One region of the Roseibium sp. MB-4 genome, then DNA from elsewhere that is predicted to be linked to it. Evidence: riboswitches for the same ligand, from Rfam matches in the RefSeq annotation. Region 1 holds a riboswitch; each other region holds the start of a gene.
What was found. A riboswitch is a leader RNA that binds a small molecule or an ion and turns the genes downstream of it on or off. The one in region 1 is predicted to bind S-adenosylmethionine.
Positions count from the first base shown of each region.

Region 1 (3,266 bases):
GTGGTGCCGTCCGCTCCAAATGCCTTGATCACGGCATGGGCCATCTTTTGGACCGTGGCCATCACCGCGTTCAGATCCTCTTGCGCGATGTCCAGAATGTTGCGGGATGGAGCCTTCGGAATGACCAGCACATGTCCGTCACCGCGCGGCATGATGTCCATGATCACGACCGTCTTGTCGTCTTCATAGACCTTGTGACTCGGCAGCTCTCCGCGCATGATTTTGGCAAAGATGTTCTGGTCGTCGTAGGCGGGCGTTTCGATCGGCATGCGTACCTCTAAAAGGGAAAAAGTCTTCGAATGTCGTCGGACATAGTACTCCGCCAGGCGGTTCGACAACAAGGGTTGTGACCGTCCGGCAGTGTCCGATTATTCGCCGATATTGTTCAAATCAAACGGTGTGGACTGATACATCTCATTGATCCAGTTGCCGAACAGGAGATGCGCGTGGGCACGCCAGCGATTCACCGGCTGCCGGGTGGCATCATCGTCCGGAAAGTAGTTCTGCGGTCGGATCGGCGTGTCAGAAACCTGGCTGTCCCGCTCGAATTCATCCGCCAGAGATGTCGTGTCATATTCGATGTGATTGAACATATGCAGGCAGCGGTGCTCCGGGTCGTCGAGGAGGCACATACCGGTCTCGTCATCTTCCGCAAGCACCATCAGATTGCTGCCGTCTGGAATGTCGGCCTTCCGGGTTTCCGTCCAGCGTGAGACGGGCAGACAGAAATCATCGGAGAATCCGCGGAGATACGGCGAGGCCGGTGCGAGCGTCCGTTGCCGGTAGACGCCCGTTGCCTTGTCGTCCCGTGCATATTTCGGCATGCCATGAAAGTGATAAGTGGCCGCCTGAGCAGCCCAGCAGATGGTCAGCGTGCGATGAACATGTGTCTGGGTCCAATCCAGCACATCGCGCATTTCCTGCCAGTATCCGACATCTTCAAACGGCAGCTTCTCGACCGGGGCGCCGGTAATGATGAACCCGTCGAACTTCTCGTTCCGGACTTCTTCCCAGGGACGATAGAACGCTTCCAGATGCTCCGTTGGCGTGTTCCGGGGCACGTGGTTGGTCATGCGCACCAGCGTCAGATCGATCTGAAGCGGGGTGGAGCCGAGAAGGCGTGCGAATTGGGTCTCTGTCTTGATCTTGTTCGGCATCAGGTTGAGAAGACCGATGCGCAGGGGGCGGATGTCCTGACGCATGGCATCCGCTTCCTGGATGATCATCACGCCTTCGGATTCCAGAATGGGGCGGCCGGGTAGATCGTTTGGAATTTTTATCGGCATTTGCGCGTCCTGTAACCAGAGACAGATGCCTTTCTTCGATCCGATTTGTTGCCTTTGAACTTGAAGTTCAGGGCCGCATCTTCTGTTCGAAGAACCACCTTGCCCGGATCGGCAGGTTGGCGTGGGGCATCTGTCCCAACTCTTGATGATGGTTCCTAGGTAATGGATTGGACGCGATCCGGCAAGCCCTGTGCAGACGAATGCCGATCTTGTGAAAGAGGCAAATTGTTGTTGGATCTCAGGCGCGTGGCAAATGGAAGTTTTAGCTGCCTTTCCGGAAAGGGGCATGTTCAGCCAACGCTTCGTTTTCACGCTGAACGGCGCGCCGCTCCTGCTCCAGAAAGTCTGCGACTGCGTCGTGAAGGCCCTCATGGGCAATCCAGTGGGCCGAATAAGTCGTTTGCGGCAGGTAACCACGCGCCAATTTGTGCGCTCCCTGAGCGCCAGCCTCGACGCGTTTCAAGCCTTTGGAAATGGCAAAGTCGATTGCCTGATAGTAACACAGCTCAAAATGCAGGAACGGGTGGTGTTCGGTGCAACCCCAGTGGCGGCCGAAAAGGGTTTCCGATCCGATAAAGTTGAGGGCCCCGGCGACATACCGGCCGTTGCGTTTTGCAAGGACCAGAAGAATGCGGTCCGCCATCCGCTCACTGATCAGCGAGAAGAAGGCACGGTTGAGATAAGGGCGGCCCCACTTGCGGGCGCCCGTATCCATGTAAAACCTGTAAAAGGCATCCCAATGCGCTTCTGTCAGATCGCTGCCGGTGACCCATTCGATTTCGAGCCCGTCAGCACTGATTGCTTCGCGTCGTTCCTTTTTGATCGCCTTGCGTTTGCGCGAGGCGAGGTCGCCGAGAAACTGGTCGAAGGTTTCGTAGCCGTTGTTGTCCCAGTGGAACTGCTGATCTGTGCGCCTCAGATAACCGAGATCGCCAAGCGAGTCCCATTCCGGTTCAGTCAAAAAAGTCGCGTGAACCGAGGAGGCGCCGGTGCGTTGGCAAACCTGTACAAGGCCAGCCGCGAGTGCCTGGAGCCCGGCCTCCCGGTCGATGTTGGGGCTTGTTAGAAACCGGCGGCCTGTCGCCGGAGTAAACGGGACCGATATCTGGAGTTTTGGATAATAGTCGCCGCCCGCCCGGTAGAATGCGTCAGCCCAACCATGATCGAAGACATATTCGCCCTGGGAGTGGCTTTTCAGATAAGCGGGAACGGCTCCAAGAACCGCGCCGTTACCATCCTCCAGCACCATGTGCCGGGGCATCCATCCAGTCTGGCGTGTCGCGCAGCCGGATGCCTCCAAGGCTTCCAGAAAAGCGTGGGATAAGAAAGGGTTGAAGTCTGTTTCTTCAGAATCTGAATCAGCTTCAGGGGCTAGCGCGGAAGTGAGATCTTGAGACGCAACAGCGTCCTGTGCGCGCGCCAGCTTTCCGCCTTCGCCAAGGATCCAGCCGGGATTGGCAACCGCATCCCATTTGTCAGCCGGCACATCTGCCAAGGATGAAAGAAGTCTAATGGAGAGCGTCGTCTCCGCGTCACCGGCGCCAGAATTTTGCGGCTGTTCATTTTCCGGTGAAATAGAAGACGTCATGTCAGTGTGTCGGCCCGCCATAAAAGGATTGTTCACAAGAATGTAGAGCCGCTTTGCTGCGCCGCAAGAGGGAATTCCGTTCCTGGAATGCTGGTCCGTTATTGATCCGGATCGAAGCCCTCAAAGACGATTTGATCGGCAAACCGTTTTGCGACTTCCAACTGTCCCGGTGTCCGAACTGTCCATGTCATGATTGGGGTTCTGAAAACCTTTTTCATCATGCTGGGGCCGGGGCTCGGTAGATCGTTGACGCCATAGGAGATGAAGTGCGGGCTTGTGCGCGGAAAATGGAGCAGATGGCGCAATATGAAACGGTCCATCCGGCTGTGCCGTGTGTAGTCCGGGCCGGGGCGGGCCGCATCTGCCACGATCCCGCGGAGGACGGAGTTGTT
Region 1 is NZ_JBRKQB010000001.1:252,509-255,774, forward strand. Features, by position in the region: gene ACVDG4_RS01310 (HIT family protein) at 1-263, opposite strand, end outside; gene ACVDG4_RS01315 (homoserine O-succinyltransferase) at 369-1,286, opposite strand; SAM-I-IV-variant riboswitch at 1,321-1,440, opposite strand; gene ACVDG4_RS01320 (GNAT family N-acetyltransferase) at 1,549-2,874, opposite strand; gene ACVDG4_RS01325 (glycerophosphodiester phosphodiesterase family protein) at 2,973-3,266, opposite strand, start outside.

Region 2 (3,266 bases), 2.0 Mb from region 1:
GCCGGTTCATCCTTGAGGCACGCGACCACGCCAAGATCCGGTTCAATCAGCCTCACCACATCGCCAATGCGGATGTCATCTGCCTCTTTGGCAATGCGGATCCCGCCGCCACGGCCCCGGGTCGTTTCCAGATAGCCGGCCTTGGCAAGTTGAGCCACGATTTTCATGACATGGGATTTCGCCAGGCCAAGTTGCGCGGTCAACTTGTCCACTGTCTGCGGTGTATCTGATTGGCTGATTGCCATCAAGAGTCTCAAGGCAAAATCACTGGCTTGACTGAGGCGCATTTCCAGAACTTTCAAAACATTCATTTTATATGTTGATTTTAGCGCGAGTATCTGTCATTTAAAAGATGCATTTTAAATGAATGTTATGAGGCTGCGATGCGAAACAAACAAACACCACAGGAAACAGGCGGCACGGTCGTCCGCTCCCACGGGGCCTGTGAGGTGCAATACGCCGAAGTTACTCCCGAGACGATCCGGATCCTTGTGCATTCATTCTATGGGACTTTGCGCCAGCAACCCCATCTCGGTGAGATCTTTGAAAAGCGCCTTGGCGGGCGTTGGCCGGAGCACCTTGAGAAGATGGAACGGTTTTGGCAGTCCGTTCTCCTGAAGAACGGGACCTACAAAGGCAAGCCGGTTCCGGAACACCTGAAACTAAAGGAAGTGGTCAGCTCGGACTATGGCGACTGGCTCGACGTATTCCGACCGGTAGCACGCGAGATTTTTGTTTCGGACGTTGCCGAAGAGATCATCGCCATTGCCGAACGGATTGCTCAGAGCCTGTGGCTCGCAACGTTCGGTTTTGCCGGCAGTACACCGCCGGCGGAACTCTTTACTGAACAAGCCTGATAGGAGGGGCTCATGTTACCGGCAATCGTCTTGGTGGCCGAAGGTCTGGTTGTTTTGTGGTTCGCGGTCTTCATCGGAATGATGGTGTCCATGTACCTGGATTCCAGATCCATGCCTTTGCCACGCCTCGATGTGGCGGGGCGAACGTTGATTGGCAGTGCCAAACTCGCCTTTGCGGTCGGAATGACCGCATTGGCGGCACTGACTTACTACGAAATCCCAGTATTCTAAGTTTGCAGGAGACACTCATGTTCAGTTCAAAATGGGCACATCGTGGCTTACCCATCCTGTTGATCTGGATTGCAGCACCAATGCCCCTCTGGATCATGGCCATTCTGATGCTGATTATCTGATTGATAGCGTTGTGTTTTGAAGCGGTTGGGCTAGGCTCGGTAAAACACGAAACTGGAGCGACCGCTTTGAGTGAAGAAACACCGCAAGGGGAACTGACCCTCCGGACAATGGCAATGCCGGCCGACACCAATGCATCTGGTGATATCTTTGGCGGGTGGGTACTTTCTCAGATGGATCTCGCCGGTGGGATTGCCGCGGGGCAAAGAGCGCAGGGCCGCGTTGTCACGATCGCAGTCGACAAGATGAAATTCATCCGCCCGGTCCATGTCGGAGATGTCTTGTGTGTTTACACAAGCGTCGGCCGCGTCGGGACAAGCTCCATGGAAATCAAACTGGAAGCCTGGGCTTTGCGCCACCGTTTCGGCGGCCGGGAAAAAGTCACCGAAGCGATTTTCACGATGGTCGCCGTTGATGACCAAGGCAAGCCACGTCCAGTCCCCAAGGACACTCCGGCTCCGCAGTAATCAGGCGCGCAAGGATCTGCGCGCCAGCAGGTCCGCAAACAGCTCCTCATCGAGCGCGCAAATGCAGCCATTGGCCCAAAGGCGCAACAATGCCTGTAAGCGGTCGACCCGCTCATGCTGGGTCAACCGGCGTTTGTGGCGTGGCAGTCCGCCATACACCCGAATGGTCTTCATGCGGGCCAGCACACAATCTTCCGCGGTAGATTGCCAGATCTCGGCCGCTGTCTGATCGGCCTCTTCGGCGTCCTGGTATCTGATCAACTCGGCCGCGTGTCCGGCCAGCGCATCTTGAAACAAAAAATCCTCCATCGGTTGCCCGAGGAGGACTGGCGCATGAAAACTACCGCTTCATTGCCGCGCAGCCTCTTTTGAGTGTCTGGACGGCCGCATCCCTGTTGCGGAAACCACCTTGCCCGGTCGGCAGGTTGGCGAGGGCGCCAGCCCTTCTCTTGATGATGGCGGGCTTATGCCATGAGTTCCGTTTTTTGGCAAGTCATCCAAGAACCGAAGGACCCCAACGGTTATTGATTGCGGTCATAGTCGATTTTTCCATCGACCAGATGAATGCGACGCTGCATCCGGCCGGCAATATCCATGTCGTGCGTAACGGCTATCACTGTGGTCTTTTGCTGATCGACAATTGATTGAAGCGACATAAACACCTGCTCTGTCGCGACAGAATCGAGACTGCCGGTCGGCTCGTCTGCAAGGATGAGGTCCGGCGCATTGGCAAGCGCTCTTGCAACGGCGACCCGTTGACGCTGCCCGCCGGACAATTGGGCAGGTTGCCGGTGCAAAAAGTCCTCCAGGCCGAGATCTTCCAAGAGACCTGCCGCGCGGTCTTTTTGCTCAGCTGTAGCCAGAGCGCCAAGTTTTTGCATCGGAATCATCACGTTTTCCAGAGCGGTGAATTCCGGCAAGAGAAAGTGGAACTGGAAGACAAAGCCGATCTTTTCCAGCCGCAAGTGAGCCATTTCGGACTTCGATAGATCGTGAGTCTTGCGGCCGCCAATCAGGACTTCGCCCTCCGTCGGCCGATCCAGGAGTCCAAGCAGATACAAAAGGGATGATTTTCCGGAGCCCGATGGGCCGGTGATTGCGACGAACTCCGATGTGCCGATCGAAAACGAGATGTCCTCTACAAGGGTGACCGGAACAATGGCCGGAAGAATCCGGGTCAAGCCTCGCGTTTCCAAAAGTGGGGCAGGGGTGGCTGGGATCGGGGCAACGTTCATGTCAGGTCGCGCCCCGGATGATGTCGACAGGATTGAGCGCGGCGGCCTTTCTGGCAGGCACAAAACCGGCAATGCCCGCAGACAGAAGCGCCAGACCACTGGCGATCATGTAATGCACATGAGAAAAGTATATCGGCAGACGGGTCATTTCGATGTCGGTGGTGACCTCGAATTTGATTGTTGCAAGATAACTCGACAATCCAAATCCAAGTGCAGACCCGACAAGTGCTCCGAGCACACCGATCACCAAACCCTCCAGAACGAAAATCTGCTGGATGTCAGGTTCCGGAAACCCCAGCGATTTCAGGATGGCAATGTCCCGGGCCTTTTCATGCACGATCGTTGAAATGATGTTG
Region 2 is NZ_JBRKQB010000001.1:2,264,118-2,267,383, reverse strand. Features, by position in the region: gene ACVDG4_RS10515 (RrF2 family transcriptional regulator) at 1-311, opposite strand, end outside; gene ACVDG4_RS10510 (group III truncated hemoglobin) at 384-857, shown strand; gene ACVDG4_RS10505 (hypothetical protein) at 870-1,088, shown strand; gene ACVDG4_RS10500 (acyl-CoA thioesterase) at 1,319-1,675, shown strand; gene ACVDG4_RS10495 (hypothetical protein) at 1,676-1,972, opposite strand; SAM-I-IV-variant riboswitch at 2,014-2,136, opposite strand; gene ACVDG4_RS10490 (ABC transporter ATP-binding protein) at 2,197-2,910, opposite strand; gene ACVDG4_RS10485 (ABC transporter permease) at 2,912-3,266, opposite strand, start outside.
Region 2: another riboswitch for S-adenosylmethionine. It lies ahead of ACVDG4_RS10495 (hypothetical protein); the one in region 1 lies ahead of ACVDG4_RS01315 (homoserine O-succinyltransferase).

Region 3 (3,266 bases), 1.7 Mb from region 1:
CCGGGACTTCCGGTCTTCCAGAAAGCCTTCGTATTCGCGAGTGATGGTTTTCAAGGACATTCAGTGTTCAGGTTGAGGCCTTGAAATGCTTGGAGAGCTTCAAGGCCTGGCCCTGATAGTTGGAGCCGATGCCCTCGCCATAAAGTGTCGCGGGCCGTTCGGCCATGTGTTCATAGACAAGGCGGCCGATGGTCTGCCCGTGTTCCACGATAAAGGGCACGTCATGGGAGCGGACTTCCAGAACCGCACGAGAGCCTACACCGCCGGCACCGGCATGGCCGAAGCCGGGATCGAAGAAACCGGCATAATGCACCCGGAACTCCCCGACCAGTGGATCGAACGGCACCATCTCGGCGGCATAGTCTGGCGGGACGTGAACGGCTTCCTGGCTGACAAGTATGTAGAAAGCGTCCGGATCAAGGATCAGTTCAGCATTCTGACGGCGGTAGATCGGTTCCCAGAAATCAAGCGGGTCTTGAGCGCCGACCAGATCAACGTCAATCAGCCCGGAATGATGCTTGGCGCGGTAACCAATCAGGCTGCCCGGGCCTTCGCCTTCCAGATCAATGGAAAGCTGGACACCGCCGCCGATCCGCTCATTGCCGCCGCTCATCAGGGTTTCTGATTTGTGGATGCCTTCAAGATCAGCGTCCGGGATCAGCGACTGTCCCCGCCGGAACCGGATCTGGCTGAGGCGGGAGCCGGAACGCACCAGGATCGGGAACGTGAGCGGCGAAATTTCCGCATAAAGCGGGCCAGTGTAGCCTGCCGGAATGGTATCAAAAGCCTGGCCGTTGTCGGTGATTACGCGGGTGAAAACATCCAGCCGCCCGGTGGAACTTTTCGGGTTGGCGGTCGCGGAGATGTCGGGCCGCAGTGCCAGACTTTCTTGCAAGGGGACGATATAGACGCATCCCGTCTCCAGAACCGCGCCATCCCGAAGATCGACGGTGTGAAGTTTCAACTGCTCCAGCCTGTTCGCAACCTTGATGTCAGGGCCCGGCAGGAAGCTGGCACGCACCCGGTAGGCAACGGATCCAAGGCGCAGGTCGAGACTGGCCGGCTGGACCTGACCTTCGACCGGCGGCTGTGCGGCGGAAATCTCCTGCGCTGCGAACATGGCCTGAATGACGCGTTCGGGCAAAATTCCGCTCGCTCCGATCAATCCGCTGCCTGGTGTGGTTGGGTCCGCTGATACGTTCATCAATTCATCCTGAAGTCTTTGCCTACCGTCCTTAACGGATGCGGCAAGCCCCGCCAACACTCTTTCTGTACCGTAGCCGGGTTTTCGGTGTGCCGAGATTGACCGGAAGCCCGTTTTCGCTTAAGTGAATTCCAACTCGTGGTGATTTGGGCCGGCCGGCTTGCAGCCACGTTAAACAAGTCGCTAAAAAGGCCGGAGGTGCAAACCCCGGTCTTGAGGCTGGGGTTTTTTCGTTTGGAGCGAACATCGACATGACTGACAAGAACAACACCGCCGGAACCAACTGGCGCCCTGCGACCGCACTCGTTCATGGCGGCACCACCCGCTCACCTTTCGGCGAGACGTCCGAGGCGATGTTCCTGACACAGGGTTTTGTGTACGACAGTGCGGAAGCGGCCGAAGCACGGTTCAATGGTGAAGATCCGGGGTTTGTCTATTCGAGGTATGCCAACCCAACCGTTGCGATGTTCGAAGACCGTATCAAGATGCTGGAAGGCGCGGAAGCTGCGCGGGCAACCGCCAGCGGCATGGCCGCGGTCAATCTTGCCCTGATGGCGTCGGTCAAGGCGGGGGATCATGTGGTTGCGGCGAAAGCCCTTTTCGGCTCGTGCCGCTACATCTGTGAGACCCTGCTGCCGCGTTTTGGTGTTGAGAGCACGCTCATCGATGGGACGGACATCGAGCAGTGGAAAGCGGCCGTCAAGCCGAACACCAAGGCGCTATTTCTGGAAAGCCCAACCAATCCGACCCTGGAAGTCATCGATATTGCCGCGGTCGCGGAAATTGCAAAGTCGGTTGGCGCGCGCCTGATCGTTGACAATGTGTTTGCGACGCCGATGTACCAGTCTCCTCTGAGCCTGGGCGCGGATGTGGTCATCTATTCCGCCACCAAACATATTGACGGGCAGGGGCGCTGTCTCGGCGGTGTTGTTTTGTCCGATGAAGAGTGGATCACCGAAGAGGTTATGCCGTTTGTCAAACATACCGGCCCGCACATGAGCCCGTTCAGTGCCTGGGTGCTCTTGAAGGGGCTTGAGACATTGCCGCTGCGCGTGGCGCGGCAAACGAGCAGCGCTGGTCAGATTGCGGACTTCCTGGCAGGTCAGTCCAAGGTGAAACGCTTGATCTACCCGGGCCGCGATGATCACCCGCAAGCCGAGATCGCCAAGCGTCAGATGCGCGGTGGTTCGACGATGGTGGCGCTTGAAATCGAGGGCGGCAAGGAGGCTGCATTCCGGTTTGTGAATGCGCTGGACCTGATCCGGATCTCCAACAATCTCGGTGATGCCAAAAGCCTGATCACCCACCCGGCAACGACCACCCACCAGTCGATCGGTGAGGAAGCCCGCACCGAGCTCGGCATTACCGACGGCATCCTGCGCCTTTCTGTTGGTCTGGAAGACCCGCAGGATCTTCTTGAGGACGTCGAAAAGGCACTGGCGGCGATATAGTCTAATGAACTGCGAAAGTGATTGAACACGCTGAAAGAAAACCCCATGCAGGACATATTTGAACGTTTCCGCAAGGTTTTTGGAGTGGAACGCTTACCCGACGGCCTTTTCTATCAGTTCGAATATGGACTTCGATTTGAGCTTGGCGGAACTCTGGGTATGCAGCAGCCAATAAGGCGATTTGTGCAAGCGCATCAGAGATCTACAAAGATTGCAGAAGCCGTCTTCGACAACACAGATAGTGTTTATGCTCTTATTGTAGGCTACGGAATCGACGGAAAAATCTATTCAAAATTCAAGGGGCTGAAGTCTGTTTATTCAGATTTCAGAAAACACAACTACGCCATTAAATGGGATGGTGTATCTGGTTCTGCTGATGAGTATTGGTACTTCCATCGAGTGGGCAGCAGCTGGGAAATCGCTGAGCTTCTTTGGTTGGATATTGCTGCAGAGATGCAAGTAAGACCAGCTGCTTCGAACACACGAACGTACATTTTGGATTTTAAGAAGGCAGTGATCTTGCACGCCTATGATGACAGGGGCCTAGATTTGGTTTCAGTCCAACGCTCACCTCTTCTGAAACCATATGATGAGTTTCGTCATTGGTTACT
Region 3 is NZ_JBRKQB010000001.1:1,925,172-1,928,437, reverse strand. Features, by position in the region: gene ACVDG4_RS08965 (IMPACT family protein) at 1-60, opposite strand, end outside; gene ACVDG4_RS08960 (2'-deoxycytidine 5'-triphosphate deaminase) at 68-1,204, opposite strand; SAM riboswitch at 1,333-1,412, shown strand; gene ACVDG4_RS08955 (O-succinylhomoserine sulfhydrylase) at 1,456-2,655, shown strand; gene ACVDG4_RS08950 (DUF3885 domain-containing protein) at 2,701-3,266, shown strand, end outside.
Region 3: another riboswitch for S-adenosylmethionine. It lies ahead of ACVDG4_RS08955 (O-succinylhomoserine sulfhydrylase); the one in region 1 lies ahead of ACVDG4_RS01315 (homoserine O-succinyltransferase).